3 regions of the Paenibacillus terreus genome follow, and region 2 is predicted to be linked to each of the others. Evidence: riboswitches for the same ligand, from Rfam matches in the RefSeq annotation. Region 2 holds a riboswitch; each other region holds the start of a gene.
The links. Region 2 has a riboswitch for cyclic di-GMP ahead of ACE5KN_RS03305 (helix-turn-helix transcriptional regulator). Riboswitches for the same ligand answer to the same signal wherever they lie in the genome.
Positions count from the first base shown of each region.

Region 1: another riboswitch for cyclic di-GMP. It lies ahead of ACE5KN_RS05360 (glycosyl hydrolase); the one in region 2 lies ahead of ACE5KN_RS03305 (helix-turn-helix transcriptional regulator).
Region 3: another riboswitch for cyclic di-GMP. It lies ahead of ACE5KN_RS25340 (thiamine pyrophosphate-dependent dehydrogenase E1 component subunit alpha); the one in region 2 lies ahead of ACE5KN_RS03305 (helix-turn-helix transcriptional regulator).

Region 1 covers NZ_JBHIRX010000002.1:249,582-255,080, reverse strand. Annotated here, with positions in the region: gene ACE5KN_RS05365 (discoidin domain-containing protein) at 1-1,873, opposite strand, end outside; gene ACE5KN_RS05360 (glycosyl hydrolase) at 1,919-3,496, opposite strand; cyclic di-GMP riboswitch class I at 3,525-3,612, opposite strand; gene ACE5KN_RS05355 (sugar phosphate nucleotidyltransferase) at 3,781-5,154, opposite strand; gene ACE5KN_RS05350 (UDP-glucose dehydrogenase family protein) at 5,218-5,499, opposite strand, start outside.
Region 2 covers NZ_JBHIRX010000001.1:722,325-727,823, forward strand. Annotated here, with positions in the region: gene ACE5KN_RS03295 (ribbon-helix-helix protein, CopG family) at 1-84, shown strand, start outside; gene ACE5KN_RS03300 (DUF6809 family protein) at 229-534, shown strand; cyclic di-GMP riboswitch class I at 751-842, shown strand; gene ACE5KN_RS03305 (helix-turn-helix transcriptional regulator) at 1,115-1,717, shown strand; gene ACE5KN_RS03310 (3-hydroxybutyrate dehydrogenase) at 1,886-2,665, shown strand; gene ACE5KN_RS03315 (class I SAM-dependent methyltransferase) at 2,726-3,676, shown strand; gene ACE5KN_RS03320 (type I polyketide synthase) at 3,730-5,499, shown strand, end outside.
Region 3 covers NZ_JBHIRX010000019.1:7,777-13,275, forward strand. Annotated here, with positions in the region: gene fabF (beta-ketoacyl-ACP synthase II) at 1-933, opposite strand, end outside; gene ACE5KN_RS25330 (acetoacetate decarboxylase) at 934-1,680, opposite strand; gene ACE5KN_RS25335 (class I SAM-dependent methyltransferase) at 1,688-2,626, opposite strand; gene ACE5KN_RS25340 (thiamine pyrophosphate-dependent dehydrogenase E1 component subunit alpha) at 2,700-3,716, opposite strand; cyclic di-GMP riboswitch class I at 3,854-3,948, opposite strand; gene ACE5KN_RS25345 (SDR family oxidoreductase) at 4,263-5,078, opposite strand; gene ACE5KN_RS25350 (isopeptide-forming domain-containing fimbrial protein) at 5,311-5,499, opposite strand, start outside.

The DNA.
Region 1 (5,499 bases), on a different contig from region 2:
ATCGTTCTCCCTGATAGGTACCCTGATTCGGCATCGTTACACGAACCTTAATATGCTGGGTTGTCGGCTCGAAGTTCACCAGATTAACCAGCAGCTTGTTGGATTTCGCACCGCTCCCCGGCAGCGGATCAAGTGTGGATGTGTCCACCGCACGCACATAAACCATTTTGTCGGCGGTCTCACTCTTGTTCAGCACCTCATAGGTTAACGGCTTGCCATGAGTGGCATATGCCAGGCTGAGACGTCTCATGATATCAACGCGTGAATCCTGACCGCTTGCAAACTCATGAATTTTGGTATTCGCAGGATTGTGATTGTTCAGATCAAAGCCTGTTTCAAATAAAGTGAAATCCTTGTAGAAAGCGGCATGCTGGATGAGCATATCGGCATATCCAATCTGTGACCGCATGATCCGGTCGAAAACCGCTGCCTGCGGCTGGCTCGCCCCATAAGCCGGGTTATCCGTATGGGAGTCGGAGGTACCGAACTCCGTGTTCAGCATCTGCTTGCTGAGCCCATCCTTGGACCCGCTGAAGGTCTGCAGATTTTCAACAAAGCTGCCCCCCCGTCCCTGCACATACGATTCACCATAGGCGTGCCCGTTGGTCAGATCCGTCACATTCTCCAGCTCAAGGCGCTGCTGGGGGTCCCTTTCCCATCCGTCCGGATCGCCGCACTCCTTCTTGTCTCCCGTCTGATTCTTGCATGATTTGACGGAATATGCCGGCCAATAAGCCCATCCGGGAGCTACTGTTTTCATATGTGGAGCCATTTTCTTTCCTTCACTGTTCAGCCAATTGGCCACCGCCAGATTGACGGCTTTGGACCGGTTGAACAGCCCCGGTTCGTTGTCGACTTCAAAATACTGCACATACGGACCGTAATTTTGCAGATATGAAGCCAACTTCTGCTTGGCGGACTCCGGCAGCGTACCGTCCGCATTCAGCTTGATGTCGCCTGTATACAGATACAGGGCAACAGCCTGCATGTTGTACTGCTTGAGGGTTTTGTAATAGTTGTCCAGATCAGAGCATGCATTGCCGACATTGCTCGCACAGGTGACCCGCATAATATTTCCGCTGTAAGCGATCCCCAGCCATTTCATCACGGCAGGCAGATGACGGGTAGCCCCTTTATCATAATAAAACTCGTTATTGTTTACATTGGTTCCTGTACGGATGTAGCTGCCATGAATCGGTTCCGCAGCCGGGGAAGCAAGCTTCTCAAGACTCAGGCTGTCCCATGTCCACCAAAGGCTCGAATTCTCCGCCTCCGAGCAGTACAAGCACCGGGCCACCCGGAGCTTGAGCTGATTTACTCCTGTCTGCAGCTGTTCCTTCGGGATATATAATTGATAATTGCTCTTGAAGGTATATTGGCTTCCGGTTCCCGCCACACCCGCAATCTGAATCAAGCCGGAAAGCTGGTTGTTGGAAAACACGGCCATCTGCGGCACAGCCTTGCTGGCGTCCAGAATGCGGACATTAAACCGGACACCATTGGCCGGAATGGTGTCCAGCTCATATTCGAGCACGAGCTCCGGATTGGTCTCGGCATTCAGTCCTGGGGGAATGGATCCGTTAAGTTGAATAACAGGGGTGGAAGTCTTAACGGCCTGCGCCGCTCCTCCCGCCGCCTTTAACGCCGTTGCGCTCGCCGCTTGAACGTCCAGGGTGGCCGATTCCTTGCCCGCCGCTCCTTTGAATTCAGCGGAGGAATCATCGCTGACGCCAAGCATCCACAAGGTGGTAGCGGCGTTCTTCTCATTTTCCTGATTGCTTTTGTTGGCATAACCCAAAAGCGAAAACAAGATAACCAAGCCAAGCAGGCCCAGAAGCAAATATACATACTTGTTAGCCAACCAATTTTTCATTGTTCATGTCCACACTTTCTGTACAGGGTTGCCGGAAAGAGAGAGCTATTCCACAGTATGGAACAAAGCGCTCGAAGGAATGACCGCTTTGGCCTCCTGCTCGCTCTCCCACATCAGGCGTGCCATGGCATCACCTGTTCCTTCGTAATATTCCACTTTGAGGTCGTAGAGCTGATCCGCCGCAAGGCTGATGCTTCCCTTACGCTCTGTCCAGCTTTGCTTGAACCAACTGTCAATGATCTGCTGCCCGTTCACCCATACCCGGATTCCGTCATCGGAAATGGTCGTAAAAGTATAGGTGCCGCTGTATTTCGGTTTTACCTTGCCTGTCCAGCGTACGGAGAATTGATCGGCAGGTACCGCCGGATCCGGCGCGGCACTGCGCCAGTTAAAATCCAGCTTGGCATCCGTGCGCGTAAGCACAGGTGTTCCGCTTAGCTCGATATTGTTGAAGAACTCGGCGTGCAGTCCCTCATATACCGCATCTGGAACAGGCTCGGGGGCAGGTTCCGGGTCAGGCTCCGGATCAGGTTCCTCCCCGACCGGCGGTGTTCCCGGAGGAGCAGTATCAGGCGGCTCCACAGGAGGGGCTTCAGGAGGAGCGGCCATATCTGCAGCCAATTCATCCCGAGTCAGTGTTCTGTCTTCATTCATGTATGCAATAATCTGATCGTTCGAATTGTTTTGTGTCAGCATGTTGCCCCAGGTCATGGAGTAGACCCATTTCGGCTGGGCAGACAGCACTCTCTCGGAAGGCATCTCGCCGTGCTCGCCAATGGCAATCGGTTTTTCTCCGGCCAGACTCAGCAATCCGTCGTAGTAGCTCTGCTCGAAATCATTGTCATAGATGTCCGCAGCCAGAATGTCGACCTTGGACAAACCGGGAAACGTACTGACATAAGGAGCTGACCAAGCATTCGGAGCGTTGGGATTCCAGACCCACAGCAGATTGTTCAGCTGGTGGACATTCACAAATCGGTCATACATGATATCCCATAATTTCACAAAGTTCTTCTTGTTTCCCCACCAGAACCAATCCCCGTTCATCTCGTGGTAAGGCCGCCATAGAACGGGCACACCCGCATCCCGCAGCTGGCCAAGGGACACCGCGACTTGATCCAGATCCGCGATCAGCCGTGCATATTCCCTGGTACCTGGTGTCACGTACTTGTCAAATTGCGCCTGGGTAATCTTGGCCTGTACATTGGCCCAGGTCAACGGTTTGCCGGGAAGCGCCTGATGAAAGGTTATGGCAACGATGCCGCCGGCATTGTGCCAATTAATCGCGCTATACACTACATTGCTGCGCTGGGCCTCGGCCTCTGCAGCCGACTGGTTGGAGACAGCCCCCAGCTCATAGCCGTGCAGGCCGGCATACTGCCCGCTGATTTTCTTCAGTTTGATGTTCAGCTCATCCGGGCTCTCCAGATAATCATGCTGACCTGTAATCATCCCTTTTCCGTCCAAACTGGACAAGTACGCATATAATTCGCGCGCCCCGGCCGAAGCAGCCGGATTAATGGGCGCTGCTTCGGCATGGGCAGTGTGTTCCCGGGACAGGCCTGATGGGAGCAGAGAGCAAAACAGCACGACAGGCAGCAGTTTTTTAAAAAATCGATACATAGAATAAGTTTTCACCAATTCTCTCCCTCTCGGTAGCCAGGCTGCCAGCCCTCGATGGGGTAAGGCCCTATAGCTTTGCGTTCACCTGTCTTTCGACAGGGTTGCCATTTTTCGTATGAAGGTCTATGAAGCTCCTTCTTATCCTAGAGTATCGACTCCGATTTACCAAAAATTAATAGATCATTTATGCTGAAACCCATTTTTTCAGATATTATGACAAAAAAACCTGTAAAACAACATCATTTTTTGCAATGATATGCGTAAAAACGCAACAAGTGCGTTTTTCAGGAAATGAACTGTTGCAGAGAAATTTCATTCCAATCCATGCAGAAACGGACGGTATCTTCTTCCACCAGCTCCGATCCTGCTTGTACCTCAATCAGTTCCACATCGGTCACCGCCAGAATGCTGTGCTTGGTGCCTTCCGGAATGCGGACAACGTCGCCGGCCTTTACTTTGTGCAGCTTCTCGTTCAGAATCACTTCCGCTTCGCCGCTGATGATCGTCCAAATTTCGCTCCGCTTGCGATGAAGCTGGTAGCTGATATTTTTGCCCTTCTCGATACAAATCCGTTTGGTGAGCACTTCATTGCCCTCCGGATATTTCACATAATCCACAACCCGGTAATGCCCCCAACGGCGCTCCTCATACATCGGACGCTGATTGTGAGCCTTCAGTACTTCCTTGATCCGCGGGCTCTCCGCCTTGTTGGTTACAAGAATGCCATCCGGACTGGCCGCTACGATCAGATCGCTGGCCCCGATAATGGTAACCGGAATGTCCAGCTCGTTGATCAGGCTTGTATTCACGGAATCCTCAGTCATTACTCCCTTGCCCACCTGACGCTGTGACATTTCCTCCGTCAGCGTGTTCCAGGTGCCGAGATCCTTCCAGAAGCCATCATATGGAAGAACTACGATATTCTCTTCCTTCTCTACCACTTCATAATCAAAGCTTATTTTAGGCAAAATATGATATTGTTTCTGCAGTTCTTCATAATTCAGCGGAAGCCCCTTCCCTTCCAGAATGTTCAGCAGATATCCCAGACGGAAAGCAAAAACTCCGCAGTTCCAGAGCGCGCTCCGCTCAATCAGAAGCTCAGCCTGCTCTTTGCTCGGTTTCTCTTGAAAATGGCTGACCTGCAGGCAGCCTGCAATTCCGGCCGGTCCTTCTTTCGGAATGATATAACCGTATTTTTCGGATGGATAGGATGGAACGACACCCATCAGAGCCAGATTGGCGCCCGTTTTCTGCAGCGTATATTCCATGCGTGCCACCGTATGGAAGAAGGTCTGCTCCACATACGGGTCCACCGGCAAAATCGCAACAACCGTATCCGGAGATACGCCGGCGATGCTGTACAAGTAGGTAGCCGTAAGCGCAATGGCCGGGAAGGTATCCCTGCGCTCAGGCTCCACGATGATGCTGACGTCGCCGCCGATCTGGCTCTGAATCATTTCGACCTGAGCTCTGCCAGTTGCAATATATGAGGACTCCGCCATTCCGGCGTCTCCCAGCTGTCTCCATACCCGCTGCACCATGGATTCAGGAAGCCCCTCCGGGCTTTCCAGCACCTTCAGAAATTGTTTGGAACGGGAATCGTTGGACAGAGGCCATAACCTTTTACCGGAACCGCCAGACAAGAGTACCAATTTCATAACTCCACTCTCCCTCCACGAAGTAAATTTCCTTAAAAGGGCAAATTTTCCTATACACTAATATTATACTGCACCCGCAACGCTTGGCGAAAGGCCGTTCAGCCCACTCATGCGTGGTCTGCCGACCGAATAATACTCCAATCCGGATTCGGCGATCTGCTGTTCGGAAAATACATTACGTCCGTCAATGAGAACCGGCTTGCGCAGCACGGAGCCAAGCATGCGCAGGTCAACCTGCCTGTAGTGATCCCAATCGGTCAGCAGGCAGACGGCATCACAGCCAAGCGCCGCTTCTTCGGCCGTGGAGCACCACTGAATATGCTCGTGATCAAACTGCTCCCTGAA
Region 2 (5,499 bases):
GAGGCTTCTGCTAAGAAGCTGAATATGTCACGTTCGGATGTCGTGCGCAAGGGGATTGAGAAGATCTACGACGATCTCCAATAATTAAAGAAGGAAGCAGCGCAATGTCCCCAAAGAACACCGCTACTTCCTACCCCGCATCCGCTTGAGTAAGCAGACTGCATAAATATCCTACCATGTGCAGGATTCTCATTCAAGCGATGCGATGACATTTATGGGAGGATTAATATGCAAACCATTCTGGAAGCCCTGTACCGCGGGCAGCTTCATCCCGATGAAACCATCGTGCCATCTCATCCAGAATACCGACGCTTAAGCCAGCAAGTGGTCGCGCAGACGGAACAATGGCGAGACCGATTGGGTGACGAAGCATTTCGTCAGCTTGAAGAATATTTTGACTTGTGTGATCGTGTCAACAGCATGCATGTTGAAGCCGCTTTTCAACATGGGTTCAAGCTTGGAGCCAACTTGATGATCGAAGTCTCGAGCAAACGCGAAGGATTGCTTCAGGATACAGCTTCAGGATTGTCATGATGATGCAACTAACAACTTAATGACCATCTTCCGGGTCCGCTCGTAATGAGCGGGCTTTTATCTCTTGAATATTCTGACAGATATCTTCATGATTCCTCAATTAGAGAATAAAAGAAATACCCAATTCTGGGTATTCTATTTATTTAAGTCGGATTTTATAATTATTTGTAAGTTGTCCGTGAAGGGTTACTAAGCAAATTGACAATTTCATATTTCGTACGACAATAGCAAACCCACTGAAAGGTGGCGACGCAAAGCTACAGGGGCTAAAGTGAAATACAAATCTATTATGCCAGCCAGTTACCGAATACGACGGAAGCCTCCGTCTATGTTGCTATGCTACCAAAATGGACGAAGGTTCTTCATTCTTTTCAATGGATATCGAATTCAGCCGTGGCGATAATTAGGAGTTGGTTTCATTATTAGTCGCTTATTCTTAAAGGGAAGAAGGGAAAATAATGTACCAAGGAATATTACTAGAAGTTAACGATCATTTTCCTAATATTCTCAGTATGTCTGAAAAGAAAGGTTGATTGAACGAAAAGAAATCCTGCATTTGCTGCAAGAGGAAACCAGGAGTATGAACGACATGCTGTCGATCCCCTTTTTACTTGTGATTACAGATCCGGATGGAACTGTTGTCGATTACCGCGGTACTGATTTGTTAATAAGTTATTTTGAAAGAAATCATATAACAAAGGGTACATCTTTCGCGAAGGAACACTTGGGGATCAATGCCATATCATTATCCATGGAGCATCAAGCGGTTTCTGTTGTCATTGGAGAGGAGCATAGCAGCACATTGTTTGCCGAGTTGTCCTGGGTTTGTACGCCCATTCGCATAAAAAATGTTATTATAGGTTATCTTAGTCTCTGTTTTCACTATTTTCATGAGGTTACATTTGCTCTGCCCCTCATTGAACATCTGGCAAGGAATATCGAAGACAAATTGCCTCAAAAGGACCCCGTTCTACAGAAAGAGCTGACTTATTCTCTCTTTGATCAATATGAATTAACCAATCGTGAGAAAGAAATAGCTTATGGGTGGCTGGAGAATAAAAATGTACCTGAAATGGCGGATATTTATGGGATCAGTGAGAGTACGGTTCGTACTTTTATAAAAAAAATCTATGCAAAAACGAGAGTCAATCATATAAGGGCATTTCTTAAGAAATTTTCATAGCACTTGGTAGAGACGTGGCATTAACTAATTTCAGAAAAATGTTACATAAAAATCATATACCCAATTATGGGTATTTTTTTTATTTATGTAGAATTTTATAATTTTATGTAACAGAATGTTGTAAGGCAGCTTAGAGATCCGCACCCAAGACATGCTACTTTACAAGAAATGAGGGATATGCAAATGCCATTCCAGGGGGAAAGAACAGTTATCGTCACAGGTGCCGCTCGCGGCATTGGCTATTCTATTGCCGAAGCATTTGTCAAAAATGGTGACTTCGTTGCGATTGGTGATTTGAACGTGGAAAGCGCGGTTAGCCGTGCGAAAGATCTTGGAGACCGGGCAAAAGGTTACGAATTGGACGTTGGAGATCCGGTATCAGTACAGCTTTTTGTCCAACAGGTGATCGCAGAGCGGGGAAACGTCCATGTTCTGGTCAACAATGCAGGCTTGCAGCATATTGACAAAGTAGAGGATTTCCCCATTGAAAAATGGAACCAACTGATTAATGTTATGCTGACCGGTCCTTTCTTGTTAACGAAGTACGTGGTTCCTTTTATGAAAGAACAACAGTATGGAAGAATTATTAATATTTCTTCTGTTCATGGTATAAAGGCTGCCGCTTATAAATCCGCGTATGTGTCTGCAAAACATGGCGTTGTGGGTCTCACGCGTACAGTAGCGCTTGAAACTGTGGACGAGGGTATTACAGTTAATGCTATTTTGCCAAGTGCTGTAAAAACGGAATTGATCATGCAACAAATAGCACAAGTAGCCAGAGCAGACGGGATCACCGAGGAGGAAGTTCTCCATAAGCATCTTTGGAGTAAGCAACCTCTGAAACGTTTTATAGATCCGTCTGAGATTGCCGCAGCTGCCATCTATCTTGCTTCCGATGCAGCAGCCGCTATAACTGGTCAAACGCTGAGTGTATCCGGGGGTATGTAATACCAGGGGATTGGGATATTCGAAGACCGTTGAAAGCTCTCTTGGAGGTTAAACCACAATATGAATCAACTGAATAAAAACAATTTACTGAATCAAGTAGAAATTAAAATCAATCAAGGCCAATTCTCTGATGCGTGTAGTACCCTCTATGATGGATTAAGCCACATACGCAGCCATTCCTCAGCAGAAGAATGGAAACAATTTGTCACCCAATATCGTGAACATGCAGTAAGCCAGTTTTTCTTACAAGATCCGCTAACCCGTCGGGCATTTGAAAAACCGCGCGGTTATGCGGGTGATCCTGTAATGATCGACTTTGTATATGACCATGATAAAGTAGCAACACCTTGTGCCAGACCCACCGAGATTTCCGAAATTCTAAACTGCGAACTTAACCGTATAGTTCAAGCAAGTCACGCTGTTCGTGAAAGAAAACATATTTTGTCCAGAAAGATTAATCAAACTGCAGAACGGGTTGCGAATCCATATATTCTCTCAGTTGCTTGCGGCCATCTGAGAGAAGCATTAGATAGTGTGGCGATTCAAAACAGAAAAATCGGAAAATTTGTCGCTATGGATCAGGACAAGGAAGCTCTTTCTGTCGTTGCTGAACTAATAAAGGATTTTGGAGAAACGATCCATGCCACTTTAATTGACCTTATTTGTGACACAGTACCCCTTCCTTCCTTCGATTTTATTTATACCGCTGGTTTATATGACTATCTGCCAGAGAGTCTTGCGCAAAAATTAACCAGCAATTTATTTAACTTACTCAATCCAGGAGGTCGATTGCTCATAGCTAACTATCTTCCGGATACTCCCTCTATTGCTTACATGGAGGCTGTGATGGATTGGTGGCTCATTTATCGGGATAAAGAGCGAATGCAAGCGTTGATACAACAAATACCGCAAGAGAAAATTAATGATGTTGATATGTTTGTGGAAAAAAACCAGGTTATCATTTTTATGGAAATTGAGAAGGTCGGCGGAGCAAACGCTGGATCTGTGTAGCAACGGGCGTTGCAAACTTCGTTACAAAAATATGGGATTGAAGGTGGTTAGCAATGTTAGATCAGCAGAATCCTTGTAATATCGCAATCGTTGGAGTTAGTGCTCTGTTCCCTGGATCGACGGATGTTTCTGGTTTCTGGAATGATATACTTGCTGGAACAGACATGATTCAGGAAGTACCCCCTACACACTGGCTGGTCGAGGATTATTATGATCCTGATCCTGCTGCGATGGATAAAACCTATTCCAAAAGGGGTGCATTTTTGGGGGATGTTGACTTTGATACCTTGGAGTATGCCCTACCTCCCCTTAATCTTCCAGCCACCGATCCGAGTCAGCTATTAGCGTTGATTGTGGCCAATCAGGTATTGCACGATGCTGCACGCGGACAGTTCCGGCAAATGGACCGCGAGCGCATTAGTGTCATCCTTGGTACTTGGACGGCCTCATTGGTTTCCGACATGGCTTCCAGGCTGCAGCGTCCGGTATGGGCCAAGGCATTGCGGGAGAGCGGATTGCCGGAGTCTCAGATCGAAGAGATCTGCGAACGCATTTCGGCTTCTTATGTGCCGTGGCAGGAAAATACATTCCCTGGTTTGCTTGGCAACGTTGTTGCCGGCCGCATCGCGAATCGGCTCAATTTGGGCGGAACCAACTGTGTAGTTGATGCTGCCTGTGCCAGCTCCTTATCAGCGCTTTCCATGTCGATTATGGAGCTGGCCACAGGAAAATCGGATATGGTGATCACAGGCGGCGTTGATGCGATGAACAATATTTTTGCATATATGTGCTTCAGCAAGACCCCCGCACTATCGCCCACCGGCGATTGCCGTCCTTTTTCGGATGCGGCGGACGGCACAATCCTCGGAGAAGGAGTCGGGATGGTTGCACTCAAGCGGTTGGCCGATGCGGAGCGTGACGGGGATAAGATTTATGCCGTCATAAAAGGGGTGGGCACATCTTCCGACGGGAGAGCCAAAAGTATATATGCTCCTGTAGCAGAAGGTCAGGCAAAGGCATTGCGGAGGGCTTATAAAGAAGCTGGCTATTCCCCGCAAACCGTAGAATTAATAGAAGCGCACGGAACCGGAACGAAAGCCGGCGATATTTCAGAATTCGAGGGACTGAAGCTTGCTTTTATGGAGCAGGAGGCGGTTTCGGCCCCCTGGTGTGCTCTCGGATCAGTCAAGTCCCAGATTGGCCACACGAAAGGTGCTGCAGGTGCCGCAGGTTTGATCAAGACGGTTATGGCTTTGCATCATAAAGTTTTGCCCCCAACGATTAAGGTCGAACGTCCCAATCCTAAGATGGGGATTGAAACAAGTCCATTCTATTTAAATACGACGGCTCGGCCTTGGATTCGGGATGGATTGCATCCACGACGGGCATCTGTAAGTTCCTTTGGATTTGGCGGGACTAATTTTCATGTGACTCTGGAGGAATATACCGGTCCTGTGAAGGGTGCTGAGAAGGTGAGATCTTTTCCGACAGAGTTACTCCTATTTAGTGCTGATCTGCTGGAGGAGCTTAAGTCAGAATGCCGAAAGACTGCGGAGCTTTCTCCCAGTGGAAAAGCATGGGTGGCTGCAGCCCGTCGATCGCAGAAGGAATTTGACCCCGGCAAGCGGCTAAGGTTGGCTGTCATTTCCGCAGGCGGCAGCGAGTTAAGCACTAAGCTCCACAAGGCAGTTGCACTCATGGATACGCACAGCAGTTTTTCAATCGAGGGTCTCCACTTCGTAACTGGGATTCCTTCATACGGCCGTATCGCCTTCTTGTTCCCGGGTCAAGGCAGCCAATATGTCAACATGGGAGCAGATCTG
Region 3 (5,499 bases), on a different contig from region 2:
AATATCCCCTACTTTCGTACTCGTCGCATGGGCACTGATGATGTCAACCTCGTCGGTTGTTATACCCGCATCTGACAATGCGTTTTTCATCGCTAAAGATCCGCCCTTTCCTTCCGGATGGCTTGCCACGATATTATACGCATCAGAATTTGATCCATAACCAATGATTTCTCCAAGAATAGGGGCGCCTCTCTTTAATGCATGCTCCAAAGATTCCAGAATCAATATTCCTCCGCCTTCACTGATGACAAAACCGTCACGATCCTCAGCAAAAGGACGGCTGGCCAAAGCTGGTGTATCATTCCTGGTGGAGAGGGCTTTGGCGTTATTAAAGCTGGCAAGTATAAGTTGATTTATAAGAGCTTCACTGCCCCCTGCAAACATGACATCCGCATCATTTCTTTGGATGACCTTATAGGCAGCGCCTATCGCCATGGTTGCAGATGCACATGCGGTTACGAAGGCTAAGGAAGGGCCTAATGCGCCAAAACGAATGGAAATTTGTGATGCTGCCATATTGGATAACATCTTGGCCACCAAGTTGGGACTTACCCTTTTCGATCCACGCTTGTAAAGAAGATCAACATTTTCCAGTATGGTATCCATACCCCCTACAGCTGTCCCCACATATGCCCCTAAACGCTCATGATTGACTTTTTCTAATTGCAATTGGGATTGGGCATAGGCTTGTTCTGCGGCAGCTAACGCAAATTGGGTAAAGCGGTCCAGCGATCTGGCTTCTTTACGTCCCCAAAGCGCTTCGGCATCGAAATCTTTCACTTCACCAGCAATTCTGCTATCCAAATCTGATGCATCAAAAGATTCTATTGTTGAAATGCCCGATTTACCTTCAACTAAATTCCCCCAGAAACTTTCTACACTGTTACCTATCGGTGATACAATTCCCATCCCCGTAATGACGACTCTATTCATTTAATCACTACTTTCCGCCAAATAGTCATAAACAATCTCCGGCATGGATAACGCCAAATCCGTAACAATATGTGATGCGGATACAACCTCAAGCACAGGAAGATCTGCCATCGGGGCCAGCGCATGGGCAAACAATTGCAGCCTGGCCGGAGCCGTCCAGGCACCATGAATGGTCAGATCTTTGATCTGAGCACGCACCAATCGGCATACCTTCGGATTTCCATCATAGTTCGGCACAATTTTGAGCATAAACGTTGGCTGCATAATCTCTTGACGAGCCTTCTCCGGATCAAGAGGTTGGTGTTTATATCCCATTGTTGCCGTGGCCACACGTAAAGACCCGTAGTCTAACGTACCGACTAATGTATCCGAATCAATGTACAGTCTTGGAGAGCCCAGCTTTTTCGGGTATGCACTGATCTCCCGCCCGGAAGCGATCGCAGGATGATTATCCACGTACATGGCATGAAGATATTCGCCCTTCTCACCATTAAAGCTCACCGGTATCACCTGACCCGATTCTGTATAAGCCCCCAAACCGGTCACATCCGGCATATACATGATCTCAAATTTGACCAAAGGCTCGTCAATTTCAAGCGGCTCAGGGACCACACGTCTCAGAGCTTCCAGATCGGTACGATATAAAATGTTCAGATACTCCCGATTGCGAAAATAATAAGGCCCAACGGGAAAAGCAGGAGCCCCCAATGGAGTCGACATTTGCTTAAGCACATCACTTTTCTTCATCTTGTCATCACCTTTCCGCTTTTTTGATTTCCATAAAAATAATTGTCTGGTAATCTTCCACAAAAATATCAACATGTTCGATATCTTCTTTGGGAAGTTCCTCCAATAATTCTTGCATTTGATCCTCATTACGATAAATGAGCCACCAATCCATCACAGCTTCCATATAAGCGATCGTGGGAGAGCCCGGATGATAGTTAATGATTAACAAGCGGCCGCCTGGATTGAGCATCTGGAATAATTTATTCGTTAATCTTTTAGCAATTTTGTCTGAAAGATAATCATATACACCGAGGGAATATATAAAATCAAATGTGGGAAGAGGAACTTTGTTTCTGATGATGTCAACAACTGAGGCTTGGATCGTTTCTCCAAAGTCATTTATGGCTTCCGCAGCAACCGAAAGAGCCTCCTGATCCTGATCAATGGCGACAAATTTTCCAATCGTTTTGTTTTTTACCGCAGCACAATCTGATGTTTCTCTTAAATGACCACAAGCGACGGAGAGAATATAAGGATTCGCAACACGTTCTGATGTTTGATCAATCTTGCCGGAAAGAATACGTCTTCTTTCACGGTTAGCATTAATTGCATGAGCCATACGGTTTAAGTCATAATATAGAAAATCAGCAATCTCTGATTGTTCATTCTCGTAGGGTGACGATTCCAATTTTTCATAGTCATACTGCAAGTCCAGCATTATAGGATCACCTGCATAACCACGCGGTCTTTCAAATGCTCGACGGGATAGTGGTTCTTGCAAGAAAAAATGGCTTATGGAGTGCTGACGATATCGGGGGATAAACTGGGTCCAATCTTCTGTTGAGTACTGTCGACGTATGTTTCCTAATCCATCGTAAAGAGTACTTAATGCTTCAGAGTATTGGCCTTGATTAATCTTCATTTCAACATCTTCAAAAAACTCTTTTTCAATCGTCTGATCCATTAGTTTCCCTCCCTGGAAGACTTTTAACGATTGCGGCATTCCATTCAATTCGGCAGTAGAGCTTTATTTTCTCCTAATTTGAATAAACGTGTTTAAAGATATCCTCGGGGACTGGGTCCGGGGCAAGTTCCGCGTATTCCGCAGCCTCGTCGATTTCCCTGACGATTCGTTCATGAATTTCCTTCTCCGCATGTTCCTCCAATATCCCGGATTCCTTGAGATAACGGCTAAAGGATTCAAGAGAATCGTGCTTCTTTGCTTCCTCTATTTCCTTGCGGGGACGATATCCTTGATCATCGTCATCGCTTGAATAAGGAGCCTGGCGGCAGAGGTCGGCCTCGATCAGCGTAGGGCCCTCTCCTCTATTTGCTCTGTCGACTGCCTCTTTCGTGACCTTGTATACTTCCAGGGGATCGCTGCTGTTCACACGAATGCCAGGAAAGCCGTACCCTTTTGCCCGATCCACAACACTATCAGGTGCCGCCTGCTTCGAGGAGAGGACCGAAAGACCATGCTGGTTATGTTCGCAGAAAAAAATGACCGGAAGCTTGTGTCCTCCTGCAAAGTTCGCTGCTTCGTGAAACTCCCCCCGATGGCTGCCTCCATTTCCAAAAGCGGCTAACACTACAGGATGATCTCCCCGAATTTTGCCGGCCAAGGCGATTCCTACGGCATGCGGGACATGAGTAGCGGTGAGGCCGGAAGTCGAAAGAATACGATTTTTTTTACTGCCATAATGCCCGGGCATTTGCCGCCCGCTGCTGTTCGCAGCTTCGGCCTTGGCAAAAGCGGCAAGCATCAGTTCCTTTGCCGTCATGCCGAAAACGATGGCCATGCCCATATCCCGATCATACGGGCAGAGAAAATCTTTCGTTATATCCAGCGCATGCGCCGCCCCTACCTGTGCGGCTTCATGACCCAGACAAGGGTTGTGGAAAGGGATTTTCCCAGCCCGATGAAGCAACCCCAGCCGTTCGTCGACTTTCCGTGCCAGAGCCATATCCCGGTACATGATCAGAACCTGCTGATTCGACAAACCGAGCTGTTGATGCCTGTTCCCCGCCTTGAAATGCTCGTCTTCGGCTAACATCATGATCCCCTCCCCAACACTATTTTCAGAAGAAAATGGGTCTCATCCCGTTTTCGTCATTTTGCACAACACAAAAAACCTCCCATCTGACCATCATGAAATTTTCTAGAAGTGAATAGACGGAGGTTTCCGACGTATTCGGTAACTGGCTGACATAGAGGATTGTGGTACTTCCGCCTTAGTCCCTATAGCTTTGCGTCACCGCCTTTCAACGGGTTTGCCATTATCGTACAAAGTATAAAGTTGTAATATATTGTATATTATTGCATGATTCTTACTTTATGTGGAACAGGACCTTGCTACCATATTTTTCAACATTCGACAATGTACGAATTCCTGTGCGTTTTTCTGCGTTATGTAGAGACATATGCGTAAATAACGAATTCCATGGTACATTTGATTGGTTTATATTAGAATTTTTTGGGATTTTTTGCACGTTTATCTATGGTTTTTGGAATATGGTAGGAATTTTTCCTGCTCCAGAAACAGCAAGAAAGGCCTCTGACGGACCAGAGACCTTGTGACGTATCTGTGATTTGATTGATATCAAGAAAACTGCTGCGTGATATGTTGCACAAAAGCATCTTCGCCGATCTCTTTCCTGAGCTCCAATAACGCTTTCGCATCTTCTCCAACTACATATCTCAACTGCTTTGTACCGTCCGTCGCCGCCTGATAGATGATCTCCGCCACCAATTCCGGAGTGCATGCGCTGTCCGTCTTAATAATTGCCTCCACCAAGGGCTGAACCGATTCGGAGTATGCCCGATAGTCTGGCAAAGACTCAATGGACAATAAATCGAGAGATCTGCCAAAAAAGTCCGTTTTGACCACACCAGGCTCAATTAGTTTTAACCGGATATTTTGAGAAGCAAGCTCAAACGATAAAGTTTCCGTGAAGCCTTCAATCGCAAATTTAGTTGCATGATAAAGCGAAAATGAAGGCAGCCCCACTCTTCCAGACATCGAAGATAGATTGATGATTACTCCATTGTGATTAGCTCTAAAATGAGGAAGAATGGCCTTGGTCACCGCCATAAGGCCAAAGACATTGACCTCAAACTGCTTTCGGATTTGCTCGTCTGAAGCCGCCTCGAAGATCCCCAAGACTCCGTAACCTGCATTATTTAACAGGACATCGATTGTGCCAAAACGCTCCAGCCCTAACCTCACGGCTTCTTGAATCGTTTCCTGCTGCTCGACGTCGAGCCTCGTTACCAAAACATTTTCCAGAGGCGACAGTTCGGTTTCCCTTTCAGGTGAACGCATGGTAGCAATCACATTCCATCCCTGTTCAGCAAAATACCTGGCTGCAGCTTTTCCAATTCCAGACGATGAACCCGTAATCATAATTGTTTTCATGTTTTGCCCTCCTGCAAATCATTGGTGTGTTTTTTGGGAACGCTCGCAAAACAATGTCATCGAAAACCAAATCAACGGGCTTGCTATGAATCGTACAAAGTATAATGCTGCCATAATGATATTGGATGAGATCCCGTTTTTGAATAGGACATGACTACCAAGTTTTGGGTTGAGGAGAAACTGTCCCCTAAGCCATTCAAACTTGGGGACAGTCTGTTTTTCATCTTTCCGGTTAGGCTTTCTTTCTTCTGAGCAGGAACAGACCTGCAAGCAGAATGAGGCATCCGGCCAGCATATAACCGTACATATTCGTTGCGGTTGCCGGCAGCTTGCTGCCAGTGCCATCCCCGTTGCCGGAAGAACCTCCGCTCTCCGATTCACCCGATGTGCCGGATTGTCCTGTACCTCCAGCCCCACCCGA